3 regions of the Paenibacillus sp. SAFN-054 genome follow, and region 1 is predicted to be linked to each of the others. Evidence: predicted binding sites of a transcription regulator. Region 1 holds the regulator's gene; each other region holds the start of a gene.
What was found. The regulator NrdR, encoded in region 1, represses ribonucleotide reductase genes. The targets are predictions, from matches to a motif close to AACACNATATATNGTGTT.
Positions count from the first base shown of each region.

Region 1 (10,323 bases):
GGCATCGGAATTGACGAGCGATTCGGTCGCCAAGCTGTCCCGTCCGTTGCCGTTATTGACGTACTCCGCACCCTGGTTCGCGAATAACTGCTCCATGAACCAGCCATAAATGGCGAAGTTGGCGCCGACGGCTTTGCCTGTCTTAGAAATTTTGTCCGCCGCCGTCTTGAGCTCCTCGAACGTCTTCGGCGGGCTTTCCGGATCGAGTCCGGCCTCCTTGAACAAATCCTTATTGTAATACAGGATCGGATTGGAGGTGTTGAACGGCATGGAGTACAGCTTGTTATCAAATGTGTAATATCCGCTGATATTCGGCTCCAGCTGGCTAATATCCCACTTGTCCTGGTCGATGAATGTCTGCATCGGGGTGATCATCTTCGAATCGATCATGAAACGGCTGCCGATCTCGTACATCTGCACCATCGTCGGACCTTCGTTCGTCCCCATCGAAGCCTTCAGCTTGCTGAGCAGATCGTCGTACGTGCCTTGATAAACGGCTTCGACCTGAACCTTGTCCTGCGACTTATTGAAGTTGTCGACCAATTGGTCCACGACCTTTGTGGTGGCACCGCCCATCGCATGCCAGAACACCACTTTCTGCGCGGCGCTCTTGGTTTCGGTACCGCTTGGCTTCGGTTCGCTCGCCTTCGGCTCATCCTCGCCCATGTTCACGCTGCAGGCCGCCATGAGCACCATCATGACCGCCAGCATCAGACTTACCAGTCTCTTTTTCCCCATAGTGTGCTTGATTCCTCCCCTTTTATGAGCTGCTACATATTCCTGTTTCTGCATATTCATCTATGATAAGCCCAGGCCCTGAAGCCGCGGCCGATCAACGCCATTAACCCTTGACGGCCCCGGCCGCAATGCCGCGCACCAGCTGCTTCACACCGAAAGCGAGCAGAATGAACGAAGGCAGCAGCACCAGCGTCACGCCCGCCAGAATCAGGTTCCACGACATCACCTCGGCATGCTGCAGCATCGCGACCCCGATTTGGACCGTTCGCATGGAGGCACGGTTCGTAATCAGCAGCGGCCACAGATAATGGTTCCAGTGCGTCAGAAACACATACACCGCAAGCGTGGCAAGCGCAGGACGCGAGAGCGGCAGAACGATGGAGAAATAATTTCGCAAATGTCCGCAGCCGTCGATTTTCCCCGCGTCGAACAGCTCATGAGGCAGCTGCAGAAAAAACTGCCGGAGCAGAAACACCCCAAAGGCACCCGCCATAAAAGGGACGATCAGTCCCTGGTAGCTGTCCATCCAGCCCCAGCTTTTAATGAGCAGATAATTCGGGATGATCGTCACTTCCCACGGAATCATCATCGTCGACAGGTACAGTGCGAACAGCGCCCCTTTTCCCTTGAACTTCAGGAATGAAAAGGCATACGCCGCAAGGCTTGAGGTTACGACCTGACTGATCATGATCGCGGCGGACACGATAAAGCTGTTCAGGATAAACCGCACGATCGGAAAGCCGGCTATCGCTTCCTGGAAGTTATTCAGATAGAAGTGCTTCGGAAACAGCGGAGGTGGAAAGTTGGAAACCTCCTTTTCGGTCATGAAAGAAGAGAACACCGTAAAGATCAGCGGGTACAGGACCACCAGCGCCAAAACAGCCAGAAAGAAATAGGTGAGCGCAGCCGTTGTTCGTTTCGCCATCATTGATAGTGCACCTTCTTTTCCAGAACTTTAAACTGCACCACGGTCAGAACCAGAATAATGAAGAATAGAATGAGCGCCTGTGCGCTGCCGATGCCGAAACGGAAATTCACGAACGCATCCTGATAGATCGAATAAACGATGACGTTCGTCGAGTTGATCGGTCCACCCTTCGTCAGGATATGGATTTGACCGAAAGCCTGGAAAGCCCCAATCACCGACACGATCAAAGCGAAGAAAATCGTCGGCGACAGCAGAGGCAGCACAATTCGCACAAACGTGCGGACAGGCCCGGACCCATCGATTTTCGCGCTTTCATAAAGCTCCTCCGGGATCCCCTGAAGACCGCTGGACAACACAATGTACAGGAAGCCCATGTTCATCCATATGGTCATGAGGGAGATGGAGATCAAGGCCCAAGCCGGATCCGTCAACCAAGGAATCGGTTGGATATGTATCAAACTCAGAAAATAATTCAGCATTCCCGCCGTCGGGTGAAACAGCAAAAACCAGATGATCGAACCCGTACCGACAGATATCACGATCGGAAGCGAGAAAATAAACTGGAACACCTTCATGCCCCGCAGCTTGTTATGGGTAATGGCAGCAAGGAGCAGCGACCATATCAGAGATGTCGGCACCGTGTACAAGATGAACAGCAGGGTAACGCTCAGATTGGAATACAGCTGATGAGACTTCAGGAGCGTGACGAAGTTCTCGAACCAGACAAATTCGGCAACCTGCCCCCGCGGATCCGTAATGGTCATGCTCAGGTAGACCGACTTCAGCATCGGATAAAACAAGAACGTGAAAAACAAGACAATCGAGGGGGCCAAAAAAGCGTACGCCAAAAGATGTTCTTTCCAAATGCCCTGCTTCGCCATCCTTGTTTTAGTCTTTTTTACATTTAAAACGCTTTCATAACTAGGCAAACGATGACCTCCTCTTCCTTTTCCTTGCTGTTCAGTAAGTATATGCATGAAGATCCTGCAGTTGCTATTATCTTACAATCGTCATTTCTTCGTTGTCAACAAAAATTCACATTTAAATTTCAAACTTCCTTGACAAAATTAAATTAAATTTCAGAACTTCACAACGTCACTTGAATGAAGTATTTGAAAAATAACAAAAGGACCCCTGCGTAAAGTCTCTTGTTAAAGACTTTAGTGCAGGCGCCCTTTCATGGTTCTCCGGCGGTAATTGCAGCACTTCGAATTCTGACAAAAGAGAATCACCCCTTTGCATCGCCAAAAAGGCTGTCTCCTCAGCGTGTCGGACCTTCCGATTTCAGTCCAAGGAATCCGGCATCGTATTTTTGGATAGCAGACCTTTGAGCTCTTTCATGAACATGTTAATATCTTTGAACTGCCGATACACGGAAGCGAACCGCACATAAGCGACCTCATCCACCGGATACAGCTGTTCCATCACGAGCTCGCCGATCTGGCGGCTTTCCACTTCGGCCACGGCGGTATTACGCAGCGATTTCTCCACCTCGGAGACCATAACTTCAAGCTGCTCGACGGATACGGGGCGCTTCTCGCAGGCACGGATCAAACCGCGCAAAATCTTGTCCCGGCTGAACTCCTCGCGGCTTCCGTCTTTTTTGATAACAATGAGCGGCGTCTCCTCCACCATCTCAAATGTCGTAAATCGACGGCTGCATTTCTCGCATTCGCGTCTGCGGCGGATCGACTTGTTGTCATTGGCCGGACGGGAATCCAGCACCTTGGTGCCTGCGTAATCACAGTACGGACATTTCATGCAAACTCACTTCCTTTATCGTTCATGATGGTATTTGCGCTTGTACATTCCCGGTTTCCGAAAGTACTTACAGACGATGAGCCCAGTCCTGATACGGCTTCCGGGAAATAACTTATATTTCCAGTAAGAAAAATATAAAAAAAGTTATGAAGATTCGATCTTTGAGACATAATACTTTTACCAACAGCGAGGAGGTGAACATCAATGGCTCAAAACAACAGTTCGAACAACCTGGTAGTATCCAAAGCTACTGCAGCCCTCAACCAAATGAAATATGAAGTTGCTCAAGAGCTGGGTATCTCCATTCCACAGGACGGATACCAAGGTAACATGACTTCCTATGAGAACGGTTCGATCGGGGGACTCATCACAAAGCGTCTTGTAACCCTGGCTGAACAACAACTGGCTGGTCAATTCAAATAATACATGTGAACAACGAGAAAGTATTGGGGCAGCCCGTAAGCTGTTTCAATACTTTTTTGCTTGTCCGCTCAAAAATCGCTGTAAATGCGCGTGTATTGATTATAGTAGTAAATCACCCGCTGGATATAGTGCCTCGTTTCGCCGATCGGGATATCCTTTACGGATTCCAGCTTCCCGTCCCATACGCCTTTTTTGAGCCATCCGTCGACTTTGCCGGGGCCTGCGTTATACGCGGCAATGACCACGATCCGGTTCCCTTTGAACTGGCTCGCCAGGTTCTTCAGATACCAGGTTCCAATCTCAATGCTGGCTTCAGGCTTATGCTTGAGGTGGTCCATCGTAACCTCAGGAATTTTGGCCTGCTCCATGGCCCATTGCGCCGTGTCGGGCATCAGCTGCATCAGACCCAGCGCGCCCTTCTTCGATTCCTTGCCCAGCTTATAGTTGGACTCCACGCGGATGATGGATGCGATCAGGAAGGGATCCACGTCGTATCGCTCCGATTGCTCCCTGATATTCTCCTTGTAATAAATCGGATAGAACCATGACATCCAGTTCGTGCTGAAAAAAAGAACGACGACAAACCCGAGAAAGAGTACCAGAAGGACTCTTTTTTTGCGTAATAACTGTAAAAGCTTCATACGCATCCCGACTGAAGCCAGAATGCATCCAATTGGCGCTTGGTCTCTTCAGCATCTCCGCTGTTGTCGATCACGATATCCGCCCTCTGCTTCTTTTCTTCAATATCCATCTGCGACCCGATTCGGGCCAATGCCTCGTCTTCGGTTAATCCGTTGCGCATCATCAAACGCTCAATCTGAATCTCTCTTGGCGTGTAAACGACCATCACACGTTCAAACATGCCTTCAAGTCCTGACTCGAACAAGAGCGGAATGTCCACCACGACGAGCCGGTCCGGGTGCTCCCGCTCCAGGGACTCCATCTGCTGACGGATTTCCCGGCGGATCGCCGGATGGGTAATCTCATTCAGGGCTTGACGCTGGGAGGGATCGCGGAATACAATCTCGCCCAGCTTTTTCCGGTCTACATGGCCGTCTTCAAGCATCACGGCTTGTCCAAAATGATCGGAAACTGCCGCCAGAACGGGATGACCCGGGAGCATCACTTCCCGGGCAATGACATCGGCATCGACAAGCAGAGCCCCCTTGCTTACCAAGAGGGCGGACACCGTGCTTTTTCCAGATGCTATACCTCCGGTTAACCCGATATTCATATAGAAAAATCACCTCATAACAGCTTTATTATTCCCATGGCGATTAATAATAACGCCGGCAACGCGGTAAAATGCCGCATCCATGACCGGGACGAAAACCGGAACCCTGTCTTCATTCCGATGACCAGGAACGTCCCGCTGAATAACGCAATCACGAGAGCCGTCCAAACCGGGGAAAATCCAAGCAGGGCAGCTCCAAGCCCCGCCCCAAACGCATCCAGCGAGAGTGCAATGCCGAGCCACATCGCTTCCATGCCCGATATGCTTCCCGATTTGTCGATATCGGCAGACGACGGCGTCCGCAGAATGCGGATCACGAGGCCAAGCTTCCGGATTTCCAGCGAAAATACCGTTTGCTCGGGCCCCCCCGCCGGAGCCGTTGTCTGCGTCGCGCGGATCATAGCGGTATCCTTGTCGTCGTCACGGCTCTTTTCTTTTTGAATCAGAATTTGAATCAAGGACCAGGAGCCCATAATAATCAATATAACAGCCCCGACGATGGACGCAGCTTCTGGCGACACGACCTTGGCCAAAAGGACGCCCACCTGCATCGATATATAAATGATGATCCCGGAGCATAATGAAATGATCACTACGGACAGCGCTGAAATCCTCATTTGCCTGAGTCCATATGTAATCCCGACACCAAAACTGTCCAAACTTAAAGCAAAAGCAAGCAGGAGCAGTGAAAAGACATGACTGAGCACCCCCGGTTTCCCTCCCCTTGATGAAACGGTACGATCTCGGAGCCTGATAGGAAAGAAAGCCCCTTACGATCCGCTTCCCCTGATATGCGATACCGTATCAGTATATGGGAGGGACGAACAAGGGGTGCACGCCCATGCTTTTATTTACTTTTTCTTCTGCTTCACTTGATCGTTCTGGCATACCGGGCAGAAATGTGTTCCGCGGCCGCCCACCACCGATTTCTCGATCAGAGTTCCGCAGTTCACGCACGGCTGGTTTTGGCGTCCGTAAATTTTGAGCTGATGCTGGAACATCCCCATCTCACCCTGTCCGTTGACATAAGATTTAATGGAAGAGCCTCCAACCTCAACTGATTCCGACAGCGTCGCGATCACCGCCTGATGCAGTGCTTCGAACTGCTCGTCCGTCAGCGTATTGGCCAGCTGCTCGGGATGGATGCCGGCTCTGAACAGAGACTCATCCACATAAATATTCCCGATACCGACGATATATGCCTGGTTTAGCAGAACTGCCTTGATTTTTGACGTTTTCCCCGCAAGCGCCGCCTTGAAATTCGCAAGCGTAAACTCGGCGTCAAGCGGTTCAATACCCAGTTTGGATAAAGGCGGCATGCTCAATTCTTCTCCCGGCTGGAACAAATGCATTGTTCCGAATTGACGCACGTCCTTATAACGCAGCTCGGTTCCATCATTGAAATGGAAAATGACATGCGTATGCTTTTCCACCGGCTCAGAGCTATCGTACAGGCCATAGCGTCCCTCCATCCGCAGATGGGAAACCAGGACCAAATCATCCAGCAAAATGCGCAGAAACTTTCCGCGGCGCTCTACGCTTTGAATGGTATGCCCCGCGAGCAAAAATGCAAACTGATCTATATCGTCAGGACGCTGGATAATCCGCGCCAAATTTACGGTAACATGGTCAATGAATTTTCCTTTGACCAGCTGATTCAATGTTCTTTTGACTGTTTCGACTTCCGGTAGTTCCGGCATGATGACTTCACCTCATCCCCATTATAACGGAAGTTCGCCCTTTTTGGGGCATTATTTAGCCTCATACCAATTGGTACCATAGCTGACATCGGCTTTCAGAGGCACGGACAATGCAAGCGCCTTTTCCATCGTTTCAGGCACCAGCTTTTTCATGATCTCAAGCTCGTCCGCAGGCACTTCGAATACAAGTTCGTCATGTACCTGAAGCAGCATGCGGCTCTTCAGCTTTTTCTCCGCCAAAGCGGCGTCCATGTGAACCATGGCCAGCTTGATTATGTCCGCGGCCGTCCCCTGAATCGGCGTATTCATCGCGGTACGCTCGGCAAAGGAACGCAAGTTGAAATTGCTTGCGTTGATCTCCGGCAGGTAGCGTCTTCTTTCCAGCAGCGTCGTGACGTAACCGTCCCGCTTCGCGTCCCTCACGATGTCGTCCATGTAGCGGCGAACGCCGCCGAACGCATCGAAGTACTGGTCGATAAACCGCGCGGCTTCCTTCCGGGTAATGTTCAGGTTCTGCGACAAGCCGTAATCGCTGATTCCGTAGACGATGCCGAAATTGACCGCTTTGGCTGAACGCCGCATGTTCGAGTCCACTTCATCCGCTTGAACGCCGAATACGTCCATAGCCGTCTTGGTATGAATGTCCATATCATGGAGGAAGGCTTCCTTGAGCCCGGTATCGTCCGAAATGTGCGCAAGCACCCGCAGCTCAATCTGCGAATAGTCTGCCGCAAGGATATACCAGTCGGGTTCGGACGGCACGAATACCTTCCGGATTTTGCGCCCCTCTTCGAGGCGGATCGGGATGTTCTGCAGGTTCGGAAACTGACTGCTCAGGCGTCCCGTCGCGGCAATGGTTTGCCGGTAATACGTATGGACCTTGCCCGTTTCCGGTGAGATTTCCTTGAGCAGGCCTTCCACATACGTGGATTGCAGCTTCGCGATGGTCCGGTACTGCAGGATCAGGCGCACGATGTCATGGTATGGCGCCAGCTTCTCCAGCACCTCCGCATCGGTGGAGTACCCCGTCTTGGTCTTCTTGACGACAGGCAGACCCAGCTTCACGAACAGGATCTCTCCCAGCTGCTTCGGCGAGTTCAGGTTGAACTCCGTTCCCGCGATTTCATAAATTTCGGTTACGAGCGCAGAAATCTGAGCTTCGAATTCCTTGCCAAGCTCCGTCAGATCATCCTTATTGACCGAAATTCCCTGCTTCTCCATATCGGCCAGTATCCGGGATAACGGCATTTCGAGATCATGGAAGAGCGATGCCATTTCGTTAGCTTCCAGCTCCCTTTCCTGCTGCGGAACCAGATTTAGAATAGCCGAGCTCTTAGCAGCGAGGTGCTTGCTGAGAACGTCTGCTTCAGGCAGCTTGTACTTCGCTCCTTTGCCGAACACATCCTCATCGGCTGCGAGCATTTGAAGACCGTATTTGGCCGCAAGGGCATGAACGTTCTGATTCGATTCGGTCGGGTCCAGCAGGTATGCCGCCAGTTGAACATCAAACGATGCTCCAGCAAATTCGATTCCTTTCCAGTGCAAAGCCAGATCGGTACGGTGCAGGTCATAACCGCGCTTGGAAATGGACGGATCTGCGAGCCACTGCCGAACAGGCTCGGCCGCTTCTGCCCTTAAAAGCTCGTATGGCACGTAATAATGCTGTTCGGGAGTAGAGAATACAGCCCCAATCACATCGGCATGATGAGGATTTTCCCCGTTCGTCTCCACATGCAGCGCTTCGATCGCCTCGAGGGCCTCTATCAGCATTCCGATATTTCCTTCGTCCATGATTTCCACTTTGATCTCTTTCGCAGGCACCTGCTCCTGAGCCGGATGATCCGCACTGCTGCCGTCAGCTTTGAAGGACAGACGCTCGAGCAGCGATTTGAATTCCAGTTTGGCCAAGGCCGGACCCGCCGTCTCCTCCTGCAGGCCTCCGAAGACCATTTCGTCAAAGGACTTGTCCAGCGGCACTTCACGGTAGATGGTCGCCAGTTTCTTGCTCATCACGGCGTCATCCGCATGGGTCTCGATTTTCTCTTTCATCTTGCCTTTCAGCTCACTGGTGTTCGCCAATACGTCTTCGACCGAGCCAAACTGGTGAAGGAGCTTCAGCGCCGTCTTCTCGCCGACGCCCGGAATGCCGGGGATATTGTCGGAGGCGTCGCCCATGAGTCCCTTCAGGTCGATGATTTGCAGCGGCGTCAGGCCGTACCTCTCTTCGATTTGCGCCGGCGCATAGGTTTCGATTTCGGTTACGCCTTTACGCGTCAGCCCCACCTGCACATGATCCGAGGCCAGCTGAAGCATGTCCTTGTCGCCGGTGACGACGAGAATCTCATGCCCTGCTTCCTCGGCGATCCGGGAAACCGTGCCGATGATATCATCCGCCTCGTAGCCGCTCAACTCAAACTGCGAAATGCCGAACCCCTGCAGCAGCTCTTTGAGCAGCGGAAACTGCTCGGACAGCTCCGGCGGAGTCTTTTCGCGGCCGCCCTTGTATTCCTGGTAGCCTTCATGACGAAACGTGATTTTCCCCGCGTCAAAAGCAACCATCATATGTGTTGGTTTATGATCTTCAATCAGGCGCAAAAGCATATTCGTAAATCCGTACACGGCATTCGTGTGCAGTCCCTTGGTGTTCGTCAGTGGGGGCATCGCAAAAAATGCCCGATAAATGATACTGTTTCCGTCAATCAGAATCAGTTTGCTCATACAGCACCTTCCTTTTATATACTTCCTTCTATGCATCAAATCTTCGATCGTTGTGTTTATGCCTCTACATATCTTAACACATGACCCTTCATTCGAGAAAAAAATCAGGAACTTCTGCCGCTCATCGAAGCATAAATTTAATTTTCATGCAATGAACGCCAAAAACGCCGGAACCCTGTCCGGCGTTTCTTGTCTATATGGATATGGAAACCGGCATCACCGGTTGAGGTCAGGACGCTTTCCTGTAACCAGGTATACGGCGCTCTCCCCGATATTGGTCGCGTGATCCGCGATCCGCTCGATATACCGTCCGACCAGGGTCAACAGCAGTGCCTGCGGCAGCGAGTCCGGGTTCGATCGCATATGACCGTATAATTCCGTTAGAATCTGGCTGTACAGTTGGTCGACCTGATCGTCGTCCTGAGCCATTTTGTAAGCTAAATCCGTGTTTTCGTCCAGGTAAGAGGCAATCGCCTCTTCGATCATGACTTTGACGATGCCCGTCATCTGCGGGATGTCGATCAGCGGCTTGATCAGCGGCTCCCCCTGAAGGCGCAATGTCACCTTCGCTACGTCCAGCGCCAAATCTCCCATGCGTTCGAGATCGCTCGATATTTTGAAAGCAACGAGGATTCGGCGAAGATCCTTGGCTACGGGCTGCTGGGTGACGATCAGCCGCGAGCCGATGTCCATGATTTCTTCTTCCATCTGGTTCAGCCGGGCATCGGCCTGTACCACTTCCTGCGCCTTGGCACAGTCCTGCGTTTTCAAGCTGATCACGGCCTCATCCAGCGCAGCGACCACGTGCTCTCCCATCTTCA
Region 1 covers NZ_JBQCKS010000002.1:171,468-181,790, forward strand. Annotated here, with positions in the region: gene ACTHPM_RS12225 (ABC transporter substrate-binding protein) at 1-738, opposite strand, end outside; gene ACTHPM_RS12230 (carbohydrate ABC transporter permease) at 842-1,663, opposite strand; gene ACTHPM_RS12235 (carbohydrate ABC transporter permease) at 1,663-2,547, opposite strand; gene nrdR (transcriptional regulator NrdR) at 2,951-3,427, opposite strand; gene ACTHPM_RS12245 (small, acid-soluble spore protein, alpha/beta type) at 3,632-3,850, shown strand; gene ACTHPM_RS12250 (lytic transglycosylase domain-containing protein) at 3,919-4,491, opposite strand; gene coaE (dephospho-CoA kinase) at 4,488-5,084, opposite strand; gene ytaF (sporulation membrane protein YtaF) at 5,099-5,791, opposite strand; gene mutM (DNA-formamidopyrimidine glycosylase) at 5,936-6,784, opposite strand; gene polA (DNA polymerase I) at 6,836-9,502, opposite strand; gene phoU (phosphate signaling complex protein PhoU) at 9,719-10,323, opposite strand, start outside.

Region 2 (10,323 bases), on a different contig from region 1:
CGGCATGATGCGTGGAACGGTCTGGATGCGGACGCGTCTCTTCGAACCGCGGAGAAGGCCGATGCCGGCATCGTGCTTGCCGATTTCGCGGTCGCATATACCGGCTCCATCGTCGTGACTTCGTCCACAGAGAAAGGGCGCTCCGTTTCGCTGCTTCCGAACATACTGATTGCCGTCATTCCGGCGGAACGCATGCATACGCGCCTTGGGGAGGTCATGAGCCGCATAGCCTCGGTTCCCGGCGAACAATTCCCCGCAGGCGTGCATTTCATCTCCGGTCCGAGCCGATCCTCGGACATCGAGAACGACCTGACCATCGGCGTTCACGGTCCGGGCGTGGCTTATGCGCTGATCGTGGGATAAACCCGCCGCCCGCTGTGTTTTATGCGCCTGCCGCTGATCCGGCGGGCTCTTTTAATCGGGGAGGGGACGCGGTCTTGCACCCCAGAATTTACGTCGATAAAATTTTTTCTTTAGATAACAGGATGAGAAAGCGCCAATGAAAATTCTTCCTGTTATCGCAAAGAAAGTTACATTGAAAGGCGGTCTATCTCCTTTGATTTACTGCGATAATTATTTTCTTTATAATTATCATATACCAGCCGGCATCAGCCCGGCGACGAAAGAGGGTAGCTATGTTAGTTGCGGAAAGATACGATAAAATCGTGACGCTCGTAAACGATCGGGGAAGCATCCGCGTCTCGGAGCTGAGCGAGCTGTGCGGCGTGACGGAGGAAACGATCCGCCGCGACCTCGACCGCCTGGAGCAGCAGGGCAAGGTCCGACGCAGCCATGGCGGTGCCGTCAGCGTGAAGGAAGCCCAGGCGGAAACGCCTTATTTTGAACGGGAAGTCATGCATCAGGAGGAGAAGAAGCGGATTGCGAGAGCAGCGGTCGCCCTCATCGAGCCGTATGACCGGATAGCGCTGGATGCCAGCTCAACGGCATGGTACATGGCATCGATCTTGCCGGATATCCCTCTGACGGTGTTGACCAATTCCATTAAGGTGGCCTTGGAGTTATCCTCCAAGGAGAAGATTGAGGTCATCTCCACCGGCGGCATCCTGGCCGCTAGATCGCTCTCCTATGTAGGGCCGATGGCCGAACGCAGCCTGGAAGCTTATTACGTGGAGAAAGCTTTCATATCCTGCAAAGGCGTACATCCCGAGCGGGGGATCAGTGAGTCGAACGAACTCCAGGCGATGGTCAAGCATAAACTGATCAAACAGGCCGCGAATGTATACATTTTGGCGGATGCGAGCAAGATCGGGGTGCAGGCTTTTACTCATGTGGCCGGATGGGAAGACATCGACGCGGTCATTACCGACGGACAGATCGATGCAGCGGCGGCGAGGCTGCTCCGCGAAAAAAATCTTGAACTCATTGTTGCGAATGAGGCGTAAGGATACATGCGATGACGTACAGGACCCAAGTGAGGCTGTCCCGGTGAACTGGCTGACCAGTTGAAGGAGACAGCCTCTTGCTGTACACCAAAAACCTCAAGCATCCCGGAATGGGAAGCTTGAGGTTTTTGTGTGGCAACGGATCAGCGTTTCGGCAGAAGTTTAACGTATTCGTCGGAAAGCTTCATCTGAGCCAGGTTGTAGTCATAGTCTTTTTTATACTTGGCAAAATCCGTGACCGGTTCCAGCGTTTCAAGGTTAATCGCACTGCCTTCTTCAAACGTTTTGCCCGGAATGTACATAATCTCGTTGTTGAAGAAGGACCCGGTAGGCAGGTAATAACGGCTGCCCACGATATTGTTGTCAATGTTGAGCAAATCATGGCCGAATGCCGTGAAATTCTCATCCTTCAGCGATACGCCCAGGAGGTTGGCCAGCGTAGGCAAAATATCTACTTGGCCTCCGACCTGCTTCACTTCTTGCCCAGGTACGCCCGGTACGTGGATCAGCAGTGGAATGTTGAAGCGGGTTACGCGCGGGTCGTATTTGATGCCAAGCGCCTTGTTGATCATGCCTGGATCATTATCCTGCGGCTGCAGGCCGAAGTGGTCTCCGTAAATGACCAGCACCGTATCCTCCCACATCCCGTTTTGCTTCAGCTGATCAATCAAGGTTCCGATGGCATAGTCTGTGTAATTGATCGCGGCCAGGTAATTTCCGAGCTGCGTTCCCTTCAGATCGGCAGGAAGGGTAATCTTCATGCGGTCTTCCGGGATTTTAAAAGGAAAATGGCTGGAAACCGTCACGAACTGCGCATAAAACGGCTTGTTCTGTTCATGCAGCTTGGACAGCGTCTGGATTCCGAATTTGTAAAGTTCCTCATCAGAAGCGCCAAATTCATTGAAATGATCGTTTTTGTAATTCGGCTTGTCGTAATAATGGGTAAAATTCAAAGCCGGGTACAGATCGTCCCGATCCCAGAATTTGACGTCGTTAACATGGAACGTGTCGGCTTCATAGCCGTATTTTTCAAGCAGGCGCGGCATGCTTGGCAGCACCCGGTCCCCATACCCGGTCGACATGGCAACAGCGGCGGTCGGGTAAATGGACGTATTGCTCATAAACTCCGCATCGGAGGTATTGCCCTGGCCGATTTGCTGAAATACTTTTGGGAAATAGAAGCCGTCTTTAGCCAGTTTGTTCAGCACAGGCGTCAGTTCCTGTTGACCCAACGAGAGGTGGATCGGAAAATTCTGAAATGCCTCCATCTGGATGACAATGACGTTCTTGCCCTTGGCCGCTCCGAATAACTTGGCCTGCTGCTGCGGGTTGTTCTGGTATTTGAATTGTTCTTCCGTCAAATTAATCTTGTTCACGGTTTCCTTGATGTCGCCCTTGGCAATGACCTCAGCTTCCTCTTTGGCTTTGATGCCGGCGGCCACCTGGTAATTGAAGAACCCCAGATGCTCAGCCTGCAGCACCTCGTTCGCGATGGTGCGGTCCTGCCGGATAAAGAACACGGACACGGCCAAGGCGACGATGCCGATCACGGCCGGCCATCTTTTGCGAAGCGGCGTCGACATGCTCGGATGCCGTTTCATCAGCTTGCCGACGATCCAAACCACCGCGATTACGATGACGTCAACGAAAAACAGGTAATTAGCCGGTTCGATCGTGGACTGCACGCTATCCTTGATTCCAGCGACTTGCTTAAGCTCAGATAGGGCTGTATAGGTCGGCAGAGTGTTAAAGTGCTGGAAATACAGGGCCGATGCAAAAAAGATGAATGAGCAGAGCACATTGAAAATATAATACACGATTCCTTTGGCCTTGGATGGCGTCACCAGTTCGATCAGCGCGAGCAGCACCAGCACAGAGGCGGCATCTGCCGCCACACGGCTCCACATGATGTCGCCGAAGAAAAAGTAGCGTAAAAGCTGCAGCTTTAACAGCAGCAGTATAAAGATTCCGATGAAGGGAGTCTTTGGTTTCGGTGTGCGCAGATATAAGTCTTTCATACCGACTTCTTTCACATCCTCCGTTAATAATTTCCTATAGTTGTGCCAACCACTACTATATAAGTTTTTTTACACAATGAAAATACTAAATTAACATAGTTTTACCGTGCTGTTAATCACTTTTGGGGCCCTTCGCCACAAATGCCATAAAAAAACACCTCGACCATTTCCTCGATAAGCTTATCCTGGTTTTCGCCATATTGGGTAGATTCCAGCAGGCGATGGGAGGAATCGTTGAGCATGTTCAAATATAAGATCACGGTTTCGACGGAAATGTGATCCGATATTTCTCCTTTGGCCTTGCTCTTGGTAACCAGATCAACGACCATCGGCACGCTGCGCTGCTCGTAATTTTGTTGGACGAAATCCCGTATTTCGGGATCCTCCTTCATCAGCTCGGAGATCGCGGAAGGGTGAAAGGAGTGCGAGGTTTTCTTCTTCTGAAAAACGATGTACTCGATCTTTTCCTTCAGCGTGCCCTCGCCATGGATCAAGGCTTCGAATTCCTCCATCGTGCTTTCCAGATAATCCCGGAACACTTCTCTGATCAAGGCTTCCTTGCTGCCGAAATAATTGTATATGGTCACTTGGGACACGCCGGCTTCCACGGCGATATCCGCGATACGAATTTGTTTGGGACTGCAGGCGGAAAGCATGCCCAGTGTCCTCTCCTTGATTCTGTTCTTGATTAGTTGGGCCCTTCGTTCGAAACCGTTCATGCTTGGATGTCAACTCCGTCTCTCGGCCACTGCCGACTAATAATGAAATTATAGCACATTAATATTTCATATTTCTATTGACGATGAGGATGCGCCGACGTATGATCTGGTTATGAAATATACTGGGTCAATTATTTCATAATTATGTCCCAAGCGGGAGGTTCACACCATGCTCACAGTTTCGCATGTAACCAAGATATTTCCGGGAGGCAAAGGAATTCATGATGTCTCGTTCACCGTGGAGAAGGGCGAAGTGTTCGGATTTCTCGGCCCGAACGGCGCCGGCAAGTCCACGACAATCCGCCACATCATGGGTTTCATGAAGCCGGAGAAAGGCTATGTTCGGATCGGCGGATACGACACCTGGAAGGATCAGGGAAGCTTTCAAAAGCGGATCGGATACCTTCCGGGAGAGATCGCATTTATGGAAGGGATGAGCGGAAAAGGGTTCTTGGACTTCATGTCCAGCCTGCGGGGAGGCATAAACGAACAGCGGCGTGCCGAGCTCGTGAAAAGACTGCAGTTCGATGACCAGACGCCCATCCGCAAAATGTCCAAAGGCATGAAGCAGAAGGTCGGCATCGTCGCTGCGTTCATGCATGAGCCCGAGGTGATTATTCTGGATGAGCCAACGTCAGGCCTGGACCCGCTGATGCAGAAGGTGTTTATTGAGCTGGTTCTTGAAGAGAAGGCGAAAGGAACGACCTTCCTGATGTCGTCGCACAGCTTCGCGGAGATTGAGCGAACATGTGACCGGGCAGCCATCATCAAGGACGGCAGAATCATGGCCGTCAAAAACATTCACGAGCTGCAGGTTGTCCAGCGGAAGCTTTTTGAGGTCACGTTCGAGCATGAAGCGGACCGTGACGCGTTTCTTCAAAGCGGTCTGATGAAGGTTGATTCCTGTCAGGGACACAAGGTGCGTGTTTCGGTTCAGGGCGACTACAACCGTTTTATACAGGAGACTGCCAAATACCCTATTCGCGGCATCGACGTGTTTTCACAGAACCTGGAGGATATTTTTATGGATTATTACGACCGGGAAGGAAGAGAATGACATGAATATGCCATTATATCGCCAAATGATGTGGAATCATTTGCAGACGATGACGAGTTATGCGTTCGGATCGGCCTTTTATATACTGCTCATGTTCTGGATTTATCCCAGCATGGCGACGCAATCGGAAAGCCTGAATTCCCTCATTCAATCGATGCCGGAAGGGATCAGCAAGGCGTTCGGACTGGAAAACGGGTTCGGCAGCGTCGATGCTTTTATATCGGGTGAGTATTATGGCCTGCTGTTCGTGCTCATTCTTTCCATATTCAGCATCACGGCTTCGACCCAGCTTATGGCGCGTCTCGTGGATCAAGGCTCGATGGCGTATTTGCTGGCCGCCCCGACAACCCGTTTCAAGGTGGCTTTGACGCAAGCGCTCGTACTGCTGACGGGCTTGCTCTTCATTACGGCAATCACGACATTGGCCGGCTACGGAGGGTATGCCTGGTTTATCGGGGACTTAAAGGACTTTGATTCAAAAAGCTACTTGCTCCTCAATGTAGGCGCTTTTCTGCTATTCTTCGCCGTGTGCGGCATCAGCTTCTTCATATCGGCGGTTTCGAACGACGAGAAAAGGGCGCTGGGTCTGTCGGGGATCATCGTGTTCGGTTTCTTCAGCCTGAATCTTGTAGGAAAAATCACTGATAAACTCTCATGGATGCAGCATATTTCCCTGTTCTCCCTGTTCAATACGGCAGGCATCGTAAAAGGTACGGTGGAATGGGTACCGACATGCGCGATTTTGCTGGCTGTAGGCCTGGCAGGGTTCGCCGCAGGGGTCATTATGTTCAGAAAAAGAAGCCTGCTGTTGTAATTCAAGCTATACTAGGGACAGGAGATCGATTGACAGGAGGCTGATTATGAAAGCACTCATCCTGGCCGCGGGTTATGCGACAAGACTGTATCCGCTGACCCGGAACATGCCGAAATCCCTGCTCCCTTTAGGCAATGGCACGATTATGGACCTGATTATCCGTAAAATGGAGGAAGTGCCTGCCATTACGGAAGTCATCATTGTATCGAATTTGAAATTTTATGCTGCTTTTGAAAGATGGGCGTTCTCCCGGTCTTTTCAGAAGCCCGTCAAGATCATTCAAGATGGCTCCACAACCGAAGACAACCGGCTTGGAGCGATTGGCGATATCCGGTTTGCGATCGATCAAGAGGGCATCGATGAGGATCTGCTCGTATGTGCCGGAGACAACGTATTCACGTTTGATCTGAGCTCTTATGTGTCTTTTTTCCAGGAACAGCAGACCGATTGCATTCTGGTTCAGCATCTGAAGGATGCGGAGGAGCTCAAAAGAGTCGGGGTGGTCGAGCTCGATGAATCCGGCGGCGTCCTCTCCTTTGAAGAAAAACCCCAGCAGCCCAAAACGGATATCGGCGTGTTTGCGGTGTACCTGTACCGGAAAGATACGCTGCCCTTGTTCGGGGAATATTTGGAGGCCGGTCATCAGCCCGACGCACCCGGTCATTTTCCGGAATGGCTGTCCAGAAGAAAAGAAATAAAGGCCTATTTCGCAGAGGGTGCTAGCTATGACATGGGCACGCATGAGGCATACAGGCAACTGCAGGAGTTGGTAAGGAATGATGAATGACAAGCGAACGAATGTTCTTGTCATGGCGATGCTGAAAATGGTATGATCAGGAAGGAATTTATACCATAAGGAAGTGCGCAAAGGAGAGTAGCCAATGAAAACGAAGCAGGAAAAGCTGGAAGCCTTCGCGGAATTGATCGCCTTTTCCGAGATACTGAAGCGTTTGCCGGAGGAGCATTGGAATGGTTCCATTGCCGTGGGCAAATGGGCTCCGCGCGACATCATCAGCCATATGATGCTGTGGGACAAATATTTTCTGGAGCATGCCATACGGCCGATGGCCGCGCATCAGCCTTTGACGTTAAAAAAACTGGATTTCGACGAGTTCAATCGTGATGCTGCGGTGTATGGGCTCACCCAAAGCAAAGAGGAGCTGATTCGGCAGACGGTGGAGGTGCGCGGAGAACTGCTGGACGTGCTGCAGAGCATTCCGGAAGCAGAGTACGGCCACAAGCATGGAGATGTCATGTCCGTTGACGAGTACCTGCTTGATTTTTACGAGCATGACCGGCATCATATGGGGCAGATTCGCGCATACATAGAGGGCAAAGGATGATCCTTTTCTGTAAGGGGGATCTGCAGGTCAGATCTTTGGAGAAGGACGATGCTGCTCTTCTGGCGAAGTGGCTGAGCGATCCGCGCGTGCTTGAATTTTATGAAGGACGCGACCAGCCCCATGATCTGAAGCGGGTGTACGAGAGCTTTTACCTTGAGGAAAGCGATTCGATCCGCTGTATCGTCATGTATCACCATCAGCCGATTGGCTACATCCAGTATTATGAGATCGACGACGAGGAGCGGGAGCTGTACGGTTACGCGGCAGAGGAACGAATCTTCGGCATGGACCAGTTTATCGGTGAGCCGGGCTATTGGGACCGGGGCATCGGAACACTTCTGGTGCAGTCGATGGCGGCTTATTTGCTGGATCACTTGCACGCCGACCGGATCGTCATGGATCCTCAGACGTGGAACGCTCGTGCGATCCGCGTGTATGAGAAATGCGGTTTCGTGAAGTTAAAGCTGCTCCCGCAGCGGGAATGGCATGAAGGCGCCTACCGCGATTGTTGGTTGATTGAACGAAAGCGCAGTACGCTTGAGTAAAGCTGAGTAATAACATCCAGGGATGTTTCCGGGGTCCGGATTTGGGACCGAGAGGGACATTCTTTTTTTCGTTATGTAAAGTATGAATGGACAAATATCCGGAGAATATCCGGTCCTTTCTGGCATGAAAATGTACAGCCGGATCGTAAACTGGAAGAGAAGCAAGTGATTGGGACGAAGGGAGAAACGGCATGAAAGGAAAGAATCCGCTGGCCGATGTACGACAGCTCGATCTGGGCGCTTCCCTCCGCCTGCGCAGGGCAGACCCGGTGGAGTGGAGGAGGTACTTCTCCATTTATTATAATCAGGCAGCCGTCGGCTTTGACCGCCAAGCCGATTCGTATTCGCTTCTTCCTGACGAATACATGACTTATTGGCTGGAGGCTGAAGACAGCCTGATCGGCGGTGTGGCCCTCGCGCACGGCGCAATCCGCCATCTGTTCGGCATCCCTCCCTGGGGTCCGGATGGCGAGTGGCTCCGGATGCTTGTCCGCAAGCTTCGGCAGCTGGATCTGAATGGTGAGGGGCCGGCTTTCAACGCATATGACATTCTGGATGACCAGGAAGAAGTGTTTTATCGGGCCGGCTTTCGTCCTGAACCTTACCGTTACCGATGGATGCAGCGGGCTGCTGCAGACTTGCCTTCGTCAGTAGGCAGTATGGGAGAAGTCCGATCGCCGGAGGCTTATCATGAGGGACAGGAGCTGAGACTGAGACTGGAGCGGGAGATCGCACTGTTCCTGTTTAAGCATGCGTCTGAAGAAACCGGGCCGGATCAGGAAGAACGTACGTATGCCGCTGCGCTCCGTAGGCTTCGCCAGCTTGCTGTCCGAAGTTCCGAGGATGGCCTCCGGGCTTCCAGTCTGCTGTACGACAGGGAGACGCGCGCGCTCATCGGCATCTGCCTCATCGGCATGGAGACGGGCTGCCCTACAATTGAAGCGCTTGCCGTAATGCCGGCTTACCGGGGCAGGGGTCTGGCATCCGGCATGCTCGCGCGGGCTCTGAGCGTTCTGAGGGTGCAGGGTCAGCCGCTGCTGCGGATCCGGGTCATGCATGGGCATCCGCTCGAATCTCTTTGTTATCGGCTCGGCTTCATGCCGGGGCCCTTGTTCCTCCCTTCCATGGTTATGTATTGACCAACGAGTCAGCAACGTATGATTCCTTTTTACGCTGTGACAATATATATAGTGTGTTTTTGTCGATATCAATACTATATATAGTGATTGGCGGCAGGTCCGTCTGTTTATACACAGTAAGGGAGGAATCATGGTATGAATCACAGCAAGAACTCGACCGACCCATTATGGTTATCCATTCAGGAATTAATAAAAGCAAATAACACGGATTTACTCAAGGAAAATGCCAATGTGGACGGGAAGTCACCGATGGGACTCATGGGTAAAATCGGCAGCGAAAGCGCAAAAAGATATGCCATGGAACATTTGGTGTCACCGGAAACGAGAAGAGGGATCGAAGGCAACATCCTTTATCCGCATGATCTTGACTTTTATGCGGCAGGCACGACGACCTGCTGTCAAATTCCCCTGGGCAAGCTGCTGCAGGGAGGATTCAATACAGGCCACGGGTACATGCGCGAACCGAAGGACATCAAAAGCGCACTCGCGCTGGCGTCCATTATTTTGCAGGCGAACCAGAACCAGCAGCATGGCGGACAAGCCTTTCCGATGTTCGATACAGACCTCGCACCGTATGTACAAAAAACGTATGAACAGAAGCTGCACATGCTCATGGAGCTGCCTCTTGACGGTAATTTCGACCGTGAACGGCAGGCATGGACCATGACCGAACGGGACGTATATCAGGCATGCGAAGCATTCATACATAATGCGAATTCGATGCATTCCCGCGGCGGCGGCCAGGTTCCCTTCATCTCGATTAATTACGGGACGGATACCTCCCGCTGCGGCAGGATGCTGGTCCAGCAGCTGCTGCTCGCCACGCAGCGGGGGCTGGGACATGGCGAAACGCCGATTTTTCCGATTCAAATCTTTAAGGTGAAGTCGGGCGTGAACTTTCAGCCGAAGGATCCGAACTATGATTTGTACAAGCTGGCTCTGGAAACGACGGCACGCCGGATGTTTCCGAATTTTGCTTTCCTGGATTCCAGGTTCAACAGCATGTACGATCTGGGAACGCGGGAAAGCGAGGTGTGTTATATGGGCTGCAGGACCCGGGTGATGGGCAACGTGAACGGGGATGAAAATGCGATCGGGCGCGGAAATCTGTCCTTCACCACCATCAATATCGTCCGGCTGGCCCTTCAGTCTTCTACCGCCGCAGACTTTGACCGCCTGCTTGAAGAGGCGATGGATATGGCGGTTCAGCAGCTGATGGACCGGTACAGGTACCAATGCGAAAGGCAGGCCGGCAGCTTCCGTTTCCTTTACTCCCAAGGGGTAT
Region 2 covers NZ_JBQCKS010000001.1:235,158-245,480, forward strand. Annotated here, with positions in the region: gene ACTHPM_RS01015 (LutC/YkgG family protein) at 1-363, shown strand, start outside; gene ACTHPM_RS01020 (DeoR/GlpR family DNA-binding transcription regulator) at 636-1,403, shown strand; gene ACTHPM_RS01025 (LTA synthase family protein) at 1,547-3,421, opposite strand; gene ACTHPM_RS01030 (TetR/AcrR family transcriptional regulator) at 3,538-4,077, opposite strand; gene ACTHPM_RS01035 (ABC transporter ATP-binding protein) at 4,310-5,197, shown strand; gene ACTHPM_RS01040 (ABC transporter permease subunit) at 5,199-6,011, shown strand; gene ACTHPM_RS01045 (nucleotidyltransferase family protein) at 6,058-6,798, shown strand; gene ACTHPM_RS01050 (DinB family protein) at 6,893-7,354, shown strand; gene ACTHPM_RS01055 (GNAT family N-acetyltransferase) at 7,351-7,899, shown strand; gene ACTHPM_RS01060 (GNAT family N-acetyltransferase) at 8,091-9,038, shown strand; gene ACTHPM_RS01065 (anaerobic ribonucleoside triphosphate reductase) at 9,174-10,323, shown strand, end outside.
Region 2: a site for NrdR is predicted at 9,109-9,126, ahead of ACTHPM_RS01065 (anaerobic ribonucleoside triphosphate reductase). Genes of this name have one in related genera too.

Region 3 (10,323 bases), on a different contig from region 1:
TACTGGGAAACCAATTTCAAAGCGACGCTGGGCGGGTTTTATGAATTTACGTACCATGTTAGTGTACAGTCGGCACAGCCGGAGGAAGAGCTTGCGGCGGCAATCCAGGCGCTGCACGATCCTTTTGTCGTATGCCGCATGCGCTGAAAAGCTTTGTTCGTATCCTGTCATGGATGTAATATTGAAACGAAAAGTGCCCTTATGATAGGGCACTTTTTTAGTGTAAACATAGATACAGATCATCACTTGCGGGGAATCAGGTTCACGGTGAAAATTTAGGGGTCTCGGACTGCATCAGAACTCAGCTGAAAAGTGGTAAAATATCCTTAAATTTTAATCATCATAAGGTGGGGAAATGCCATGTCTGTATTAAGTGAGATATCTGCATACCAAAATCATAAACCGTATTCTAACGTCGCACTGCAATATTTGGTTGAAGCTGAACGGCCCATCATTAATTATGAGCGTGTTTCTTCCTTAAGTGCGGAGCACTACCGGAATCCTGTTCTGGATTATGTACTTCATACGCTGGAGCTATTGAAAAACGAGGATATATCTTATTGGCAGCGTGATCTGCTCGCAGAAGTGCTGCTATGGTCGGATGCAGCCAAAGCCGGATCCACTAAGCGCCGGAAACAATGGGCTGACGAAGGGATAAACTTGGTGGTGCATAATGTGGGATCGGCTCAGCTTTACAAGAAAGCTCTTGACTGTGAAGAGTTCCCCGATGAACGGTCCCAGATCATTTACCTCATGATCCTCACTCATGGTTTAATCGGCCAATACTTGCGTGGCGAAGTCGAACTCCATGAAAGCTTACCATTACTCCGCATTATCGACGGGAAAATTCTAACCCGTGATGAACTGGCGAAGACACTCTACATATACAATAAGTGCATGATTCGGGCCGTGTCAGAGAAGCTCTGGTTAGAGCTCGATACGTTTGTGTTAGACGCTCTGGAACAACTATTGAACCGAGACCTCGCTCCGGAAACCCCGTTTCAGCGTTTGGTTAAGCTTCGCAGCCATAATACTGGTGAGCTGTCCCATTGGTTAGAGCATCCTGAGATTAAACAGTGTATCGATGATGGGATGCCCGGCAAAACGTTCTGGTATGTGGAGGCCGCACTTAGCGGTTTTTCTGACGAGCATTTTATTAAAATGATGATGATTGCGCTCATCGAAGCCGGCCAATCCAGTAATCACATCTCTTTTGAACATTTGATGGTGGGGCTTTATTATCAGTCGAAGGGTAAGAAGACTCTCAATGTCTACCGGCAGCGCATTATCGAGCACTACTTAGACCAGATTAGCTTTGCCGAAATTGTAAACCACGCTTTCCCTGTCAATGATCATATCCGCCTGGACTGCGTCACCGATCTGAACGGCCATGTCACCAGTTTTAATTTCCATTTTTCAAATGTCAGCGAAAGCCTGCTCAGCTTCTGCATGGAGGCGGAAAATTCGGGACCCCTGTTCGAGAAAGCGATTGTAATGCTGTACGATCTGTTTCAATTTCGCCGAGATGCCTACGACCGGCTGCAGAATGAAGAAAGCTATCTGGACGACATGAACGGTTCGTTGGAACATAAACGCTTGATTCTTGATTACGTTGTCGGCGATACGGTTGTTGACATCGGTCCTGGAGGAGGCGCTTTACTGGATGAGCTTTCCCTTGCTTTTCCCGGGAAAAATATCATAGGAATGGATATTGCAGAAAACGTCATTGCGGCATTAAATAAGCGGAAATTTGAAGAAGGGCGCAGCTGGAATATCCGGCGCGGCGATGCTTTAAACCTGTCGGATACCTTTCCAGCCGGGGAAGTATCCACTTTCATTTTCAGCTCCGTACTTCATGAGCTTTATTCATACATCCCCTATGAGGGATCCAAATTTAATGCAGATGTGATCAAGAAAATCCTCAAGGAAGCTTATTCAGTTCTGGCACGTGGCGGGAGGATTATTATTCGTGACGGAGTGAAAACAGAACCTGAACATATGGAACGTCTGATCCGTTTCGCTAACCCTGCCGATTTGGACATCTTCAATCAATACGCGCGTGACTTCAAGGGGAGAACCATAAAGTATGAGACCTTCAAAACGGCAGGTGGCATCACTCATGTGCGGCTTCCCGTCAACGATGTCATGGAGTTCCTTTATACGTACACTTGGGGGCCCGAGGCGTATGCTCATGAGGTTCAGGAGCAGTTCGGATATTTCACCCCGCAGGAATACCGCGAAACCATTGAGGAGACCTGTGGCGATAGTGCGAAAATCGTAGTCCTTAAAAGTTATCTGCAGCAGGGATATGAGGAAGCGTTGGCTCCCAAAATCACGCTATTGGATACGAATTACAATGAAGTGAAATTACCCGACAGCACTTGTTTTATTGTCATCGAAAAAAGGGAATAGCGGCTGCTCAAGCAAGAAAAAACCTTCATTCACTCTCAGCCAAGAGTTTTTACCGCATTATTGAAAAAATGATAAATTGATATTCCTAAGTATGACGGTAAGATGTCATACTTTTTAGATTATCTTAAGGTTGTCAAAAACAAATGTGAGGCAGAACCTTGGGAGGAGATTTACAAATGGCAAAACTATTGATGGTTAAAGCAAATGATCGGCCAGCCGATCAATCCGTAAGTGTTCGAATGTACGAAGCTTTCTTGCAGGCTTACCAAGAAGCGCACCCGGATGATCAGGTGGAGGTGCTTGACCTCTACGATGTCGAACTGCCGTATTATGGCGATAAGGCCATCAGTGGACTTAACAAGTTGAATCAAGGTGTAGAACCCACTCCAAACGAAGATAAAGCGGCCCAACTGGTCAATCGGTATTTGGACCATTTCCTCGAAATGGATAAGATCGCATTCGCCTTTCCGCTATGGAACAGTACGGTCCCTGCCCCGCTGATTACTTATATCTCCTACCTTACACAAGCAGGAAAGACATTCCGTTACACTTCGGAAGGCCCGATCGGACTGGCGGCGGATAAGAAGGTTGCACTCCTCAACGCTCGGGGCGGTAACTATTCAATCGATTATATGGCGCCTTATGAGATGGCAGTTACTTATATGCGGAACATGATCGGTTTGTGGGGAATACAGAATCCGGATGTGGTGGTGATCGAAGGTCATCAACAGCATGGCGGCGACTCCAACGTCATTATAGAAGCTGGGCTTCGGACTACCGCGGAGCTAGCTGTCCGGTTCTAATTCGACATATAGCGGCGGAGACAATACGCTATCCGATGGGAAGAAACCCCTTCTGACTTTCGATAAAGATTGTAATGATCGTGTAATCGTTCGAGACCTTATCATTCGTCCTTCCCCAATTTATCGATTAAGGTGGGAACCTCAAAGAGTATCTTGGCTCTTAGGGCCTCAAAAGAGTATCCCCTTCTTAATCGATTAATGACTCGAATAAGGCTAATTAGAGATTCCGTATAAGCATCTGGAATGCGATGGTCGAAATAAGCGAATATTTCTTCCTCCCAATTCTTCATAGCCTTTGTCAGTGGTTCAAAAGCGGATTGCAGTTCCGTTGGTACTTTAGCTTTCCATTCGTTGTATTTAAGAAATGCCGTTTGTCTGCTATCACATTCCCAAATATCCAAATAGGATTCCTTTAAGTCATAAGCAGTGACGAGAGACGGATGATTCTTTTCCCAAAGGTCTAGAGTCATCCTATCCTTCTCTGTAAGCTCTATATCCCGTTTTAAGAGGATAAAACGGCCTTGCATCAGCCCGCGGCGTTCTTTTGGCGATAATCCTTCAAGGATCTGCTTATGAATGGTTTCTAACGCTTGGTTTGCCATACGGACAACGTGAAATTTATCTACGATGATAAAAGCTTTTGGTAATACTGCCCTTACGGCGTCCTTATACGGTTGCCACATATCCATAGTGACGTATCGGATTCGTCCTATACTTGGAAGGCGTAAGAGGTAATCTACAACGGTTTCCTTGTTACGGTTGGGCAAAACATCCAACAAAGTACATTCCTCAATGTTGGTTAAAACGCATCTTGGTTTAATGATGTGAATTTCGTCAATCCCAAGCCAATTGGGAGTTTCATATCGATGCGTTTCTCTAAGACGGTTGATGTAATCACGAAAGATGTTGCGTATTGTTTTTTCATGTACTCCAACATCCTCGGATATGCTAACAAATGTACGTTCAATGCTTTGCGTCTCTATATAAGACAATAATCGTTTGGTGCAGTTTCGCTTTTTGTCTATGGTGTGGTCTAAGTGTTCCCAAAAGGTTCGATTGCAGTCTCTACAGCAATATCTCTGACGCTTTATGAGAAGGACTACATGCTTGCCGTGAAGAGGCAAGTCCATACAAATCTGTTCTCTGCTGTCATGTTTGTAGAGGTTGGCTATACTTCCACAATGAGGGCAAGCCAAAGGTGGAGAGTTCGTCACCATTTGAATTAGAAATTCAAATTCATTCTCACAAATACTTAGGATGTTAAATTTTGAAAGATTTAGAATATCCATAGGAGTTTCTTCTATGCATTTATGATGCAATCTCCTTCTTTGTTTTCGCTTGGCTGGTCAAAATACCGCTGAATATGAAAGATAACAACGAACCGGCAAAGCATATAGCCGCAAACATGCCTACGGCGGAAAAACCGTTAAAAACCGCGTAAATAAGGCCAGCGACCCAAGAACCGAGCGTTGTCGCAGCATACATGATTGAATTGGCCAGGCTGGAGATCGTGCCGCGGATGGCTGGATTTAATGAATTCAGCATTCCTAATATTAGGGGAAATGCGATCCCCATATTAACGAATATGAAAAAGTAAACACTTTCGAAAGCCGCAACCGATGGCAAGTGAGGCAAAACAATAAAACATGCGATAGAGACAAGAAAGCCCACAACCAGCGTATTGAAACGGTTAAACGTTTTGATCACATAGGCACCGCCGAAGCTTCCGGCTATATTCCCGAGACCAAGAAAAAACATCACGTACCCCGCTTGATCAATGGAAAGATGAAAGCGATCTGTCACCCATCTTCCAATGAAAGAAAAGGCAGCAAAGAATCCACACTGAAATAAGAAGTGAGCGAGGAAAGCCCTTCTCGCCATTCGGCTGTTCAATAAGGGGATGTATCTACTGAAAATCGGAGTCTTGGTTTGTTGGCCTTGATTTGGTTTCATTTCGGGCAAAGCATAGAAGATGAATACCGCCCCCAAAAGTGCACATGCACCGATTGTAAAGAAAGGATAATACCAATGGGTTGAGGCAAGCAGACTTCCAATAGGGATGCCGAACGCCTGGGAAGCAGCTAAGCCTGCCATGACGATTCCTGATACTTTGGCTATTTTTGGTGTTGGAAACAGAGCAGGGATCGATGCCCAGACTTGAGGCGCCGTAAATGCTGCGCTGACTCCAGCTAAAAACCGGAATACGAACATCGACCAAAAACTTGTGGCAAAGCCGCATAATATGGTTGAAACCGAGAAGCAGACCATGCCAAAAAGCATTACTTTTTTGCGATCCCATCCATCGGAAAGCGGTCCAGCGATTAATGCAAAAATGGCATAACCTAAAGCATAAGCCCCAACCATCCAACCGGAATATTCGGTCGGGATATGAAACAAGTCCTGAAGAGTGGGGATAAGCGGAGAAATCAAAAACGTATCCGTACCAATAACAAACATGATGAGGAAAAACAGAGCAGTTAATTTGATCATTCTATTCACCCTTTGTAGTTAGTTCTATAGTTCAAATATTATTGAACTAACGAATAAAAAAAAAGAATTTCTTTCTACAACGTATCCAGAAATCCGGGTAAGTAAGTTTGAAATGTCTCCAAATCGATGCTCATATACTTCGCTTGAGCTTCTTTTCGTACCTTGATCAATTTCGCCTCCTTTAAAGTACGCAAGTGATACGAAGTATTTGATTTCGTAGTATCGCGAATGTCTCCTACTTCTCCACAATTCATCTCCTTTCTGCTGGTGTATAGAGCTCGGATGATGTCCAATCTTGTTTCATCGGCTAACGCCTTAAATATTTTGACTCTAAGCTCATCATTTATCATTTTTTGAGTAGTCATAAAACCATTGTACTAAGATATCGCTACAAATCAAGCCTTTAGATAATTACCACCATATTCTCCGATTTTTAAGTGAAATGTCGTTTTTTGAATCCTGATATTTGCGTACAACGTTGATAAAAGAAGTGGAGATATGCATGATACTAACGAGGACACGGAGCCAAAAGGGTTTATTGGATTGTATGGAGCGGATCGAAATGCTATAAAAAAAGCACTACATATGACAACACACTATAGAAATGCAGAAAAGGAGTAAGGGTTCCCCCTTACTCCTTTCTTTCGGTTATCTGATTTTAACCTTTTTCATATCTTATCATTTTTCTATCTATCTATCTTTATCTAAGTTTTCTTTATTACAGCTTAAGAGCACTTGCTATACCCACAGTTGCCGCAGGTTTTGCACCCCTCGATATTGATCAGCGTCGCCGATCCGCAGGACGGGCATAGATCGCGCGAAGCTTGGGGATCATCGTAACGGTGGTCGTGACCGCCGCCGTGATCGGCCGTTTCCGGTGCGAGTGTCGCTGCAACCGGAGCCGGGTCATGTTCTTCGTCATAGCCGGAACTCACATGCGTTTCAAGGGCTTTCGCCACGGCATCCGCAATAGACTCGACGCGGTTCGGGCCAAATCCGATGGCTCCCGAGCCTCCAATGCCTTTGAGGTGCTTGATCAACAGCTCCACCTTCTGGCCATGATCCCCGTACCGAAGGAACAGTGAGCAGACGCGGCCAAGAGCTTCGGCCATCGCAAACACGTCCGAACCGGCTTTGCCGACGTTCAGGAAGATCTCGCTCGGAATGCCGTCAAGGTCATTGATCGTGATATACGCCATGCCAAACGGTGTGTTGATTTTGTAAGTCGCCCCGCGCAGCACTTGCGGACGGCGCTTGTACTGCTTGTCGACCACTTTCGCACCGGATTCGGCCACAGCGGCTTGCAGCTTGGCTGCAGGCTCTTGAGCTTCGGTTTCTTTCGCGCTCGCCACTTCTTGTACAGCTGTTTCTTCTTTTTTGTCTTCCTTCTTCTCGGTTTGCAGGACCTGCACGTCGCGGCTGCCGTCACGGTAGATCGTTACGCCTTTGCAGCCCAGATCGAAGGCCAGCTCATACAGGCGCTTCGTTTCTTCAACGGTAAAGTCTGCAGGACAGTTCGCCGTTTTCGAGATGGAGCTGTCCACCCAGCGCTGAATAGCTGCCTGCGCGCGGATATGATCCTCTGCCGACAGATCCATCGCGGTAACGAAGTAATCCGGGAGCTCCTCGCCCGGATGGGCATCAAGCCAGTCCTGGGCGATCGGCACGAACTGCTCGTCAAAGCCGAGACGGCTTTGGCGGAAGTATTTAAAGGCGAAATAAGGTTCAATGCCTGTGGACGTTCCTACCATGGTACCCGTGCTTCCGGTCGGTGCCTGCGTAATGACGGTGACGTTGCGCATGCCGTTTTCGCGGATTGCTTCGCCGACTTCCGGATATACTTCGGTCATGTTTCTCATAAAGCCGCTTTGCAAATACAGCTCGGCGTCGAATGCCGGGAAAGCACCCTTTTCCCCTGCGATCTCGGAGGAAGCCAGGTAAGCTTCGCGGGCAATAAATCCATATAGCTTATCCAGGAACGCCATAGACTCGCGGCTGCCGTAGCGGATGTTAAGCTTGATCATCAGCTCGGCCAAGCCCATCGTTCCCAGACCTACGCGGCGTTCTTTTTTCTGGTTCGCTTCATTTTCTTCGAAATGGTACGGCGTCTTGGAGATGACGTTATCCAGGAAACGGACGGAATAACGCGTCGTCAGTGCCAGATCGTCCCAAGCCACGTCATGCTTCTCTTCATCGTAGAACTTGGAGAGGTTCATGGCGGACAGATTGCAGACACCCCAAGCCGGCAGCCCCTGCTCGCCGCAAGGATTCGTACAAATGATCGGGTTGAAATACCAGCTGTTGGACATTTGGTTGTAGTATTCCAAGAATACCACGCCCGGCTCGGCCGATTTCCACGCCGATTCAATGATGGTGTGCCAAATTTCACGCGCTTTGACTGTGCGGTAATGGATAACGCTGCGGCCTTCCTTTTTCCACTTGTCAAGATCGCCGTCCCATACTTCGTTATAATCCGGCTCCGTTGTATCCGGGAACACGAGCTCCCAATCAAGGTCTTCTTTGACCGCCTTCATGAAATCATTGCTCACGCATACGGACAAATTCGCGTTGGTAACCTGTCCCATCGTTTGTTTCACCGTAATGAAATCGAGGACGTCCGGATGCCAGTCGTTGATCATCAGCATCAGCGCGCCTCTGCGACTTCCGCCCTGCTCGATCAAGCCCGTGGTGTAACTGAACAGGCCGCCCCAGGATACGGCACCGCTGGAAGAACCGTTCACGCCTTTGACAACCGATCTGCGCGGACGCAAAGAAGACAGGTTGATGCCGACACCGCCACCACGAGCCATAATTTCCGTCATCTCGGACAGCGTCGCCATAATGCCGCCGCGGCTGTCTTTCGGGGATGGAATGACATAGCAGTTGAAGAGCGTCAGCTCATCGCTTGCTCCTGCGCCAGCCGCGATGCGTCCGCCCGGCACCAGCTTCCAGTCATCCAGAATGTAACGGAACTTCTCCTGCCACTCTTCCTGCAGCTCCGGGGTTTCCTCAACGGAAGACATGGCTCCCGCCAGGCGGTCCCACATTTCTTCCGGTGTTTTCTCTATATTTAACGTCAATTTATCGACATGGGATTCGACAAGCTCTCCGCGGCGGGTTTTGACCGTCACGATGCTTCCGTCACGGCTTACGATCTCGCCGACTTCCTTGGTAGGGAACTTCGGATCATCCTTCGTCAGCACAAGCACGACGTCTCCGACCTTGGCATGACTCGGATCCGGATCCTTCCAAGCATAACGGTCCAAAAATATTTTCTCGCTCAATCCTTCAAGCTTTTGTTTCTGCTGAATCATACCCAAACGAAACGACCTCCCACGATAATGGTATTATTCAATCCTGTTTGATTACGTATGAACACAGCCGTTCAGCCAATCTATGAATTATCGCTGCATTCCCTTAAACAAGATATAAGGCTTAAACCACGTTTTCCGCTCATTACGTACAATATATTGTGTGCGTTACACATTATACTATACCACATATTGTAACTCTACAATCAAATCCTGAAATTTAAGGCATGTAAGCTCTTCAATGGCGGACAACCTCTTCTTTTCTCCACCAATCTCACTTTTTTGACAATCGGGCTTTGAAAATATTTTATGAAAATCCTTCCTGTCTTCAGCTATAGCTCCGCGTTCCAGGCATGTTATGAACTCTTCCGTTTACGTGCATACTACGCATACCAGGGTTTTGCACAATTTCATCTTAATTGTTCCCCGTCACTATCCAATAGAAAAAAAGGTTTCGGACTACGCATGGCAATTTCAACACGTATGTAGAACATGTATAAGGAGGTAAGGCATGAATACTTCCGAGACCAGAGGTAACGGACAGCCGCAGGAACTTCCGGTTCCGCTGCACATCGACCGCAGCTGGCTTGAGCAGCTGAATAGCCGTCTCGAAAAGGGCGGGCCTTGGGGAGACTGGCGTCTTGCCCAGCTGGCCATTCAAGGAGAAGAAGCACGCTTGGTGACAAGCTTCGACGAACTGCAGTGCCTGAAGCACCTGCAAGGTCTTTCCCCGCTCCCCCATCAGCTGGATACGGCGCATAAGGTGCTGTTCGAGATGTCCGGCAGGGCGATCCTGGCCGATGAGGTCGGGCTTGGCAAAACGATAGAGGCTGGAATGATTCTGAAAGAATACCTGATCCGCGGACTCGTGTCCAAGGTGCTGATTCTTGTGCCTGCATCCCTCGTGCTGCAGTGGGTCCGAGAGCTGAACAGCAAATTCGGGATTCCTGCCGTGGCCCAGAAGAAGGCATACAGCTGGCATTCGGATATCGTGGTGGCCTCCATCGACACGGCCAAGCGTGATCCGCATAAGGATTTTCTGCTGGAGCAGGAGTACGACATGCTGATTATCGACGAGGCCCATAAGCTGAAAAACAAAAAAACGACGAACTATCAGTTCATTCAAAAGCTCCGCAAAAAATACTGCCTTCTGCTGACCGCGACGCCGGTACAGAACGACATGAGCGAGCTTTTTAATCTCATTACGCTGCTAAAGCCCGGGCAGCTCGGCCGCCAGGGCGATTTCGCAACCAATTTCGTGGTGGGCAAACGCCAGCCGAAAAATCAGGACCAGCTAAAAGACGAGC
Region 3 covers NZ_JBQCKS010000001.1:85,571-95,893, reverse strand. Annotated here, with positions in the region: gene ACTHPM_RS00495 (glycoside hydrolase) at 1-147, shown strand, start outside; gene ACTHPM_RS00490 (class I SAM-dependent methyltransferase) at 361-2,412, shown strand; gene ACTHPM_RS00485 (FMN-dependent NADH-azoreductase) at 2,589-3,215, shown strand; partial or broken gene ACTHPM_RS00480 (ISL3 family transposase) at 3,359-4,504, opposite strand; gene ACTHPM_RS00475 (MFS transporter) at 4,524-5,705, opposite strand; gene ACTHPM_RS00470 (ArsR/SmtB family transcription factor) at 5,780-6,055, opposite strand; gene ACTHPM_RS00465 (adenosylcobalamin-dependent ribonucleoside-diphosphate reductase) at 6,431-9,019, opposite strand; gene ACTHPM_RS00460 (DEAD/DEAH box helicase) at 9,528-10,323, shown strand, end outside.
Region 3: a site for NrdR is predicted at 9,165-9,182, ahead of ACTHPM_RS00465 (adenosylcobalamin-dependent ribonucleoside-diphosphate reductase). Genes of this name have one in related genera too.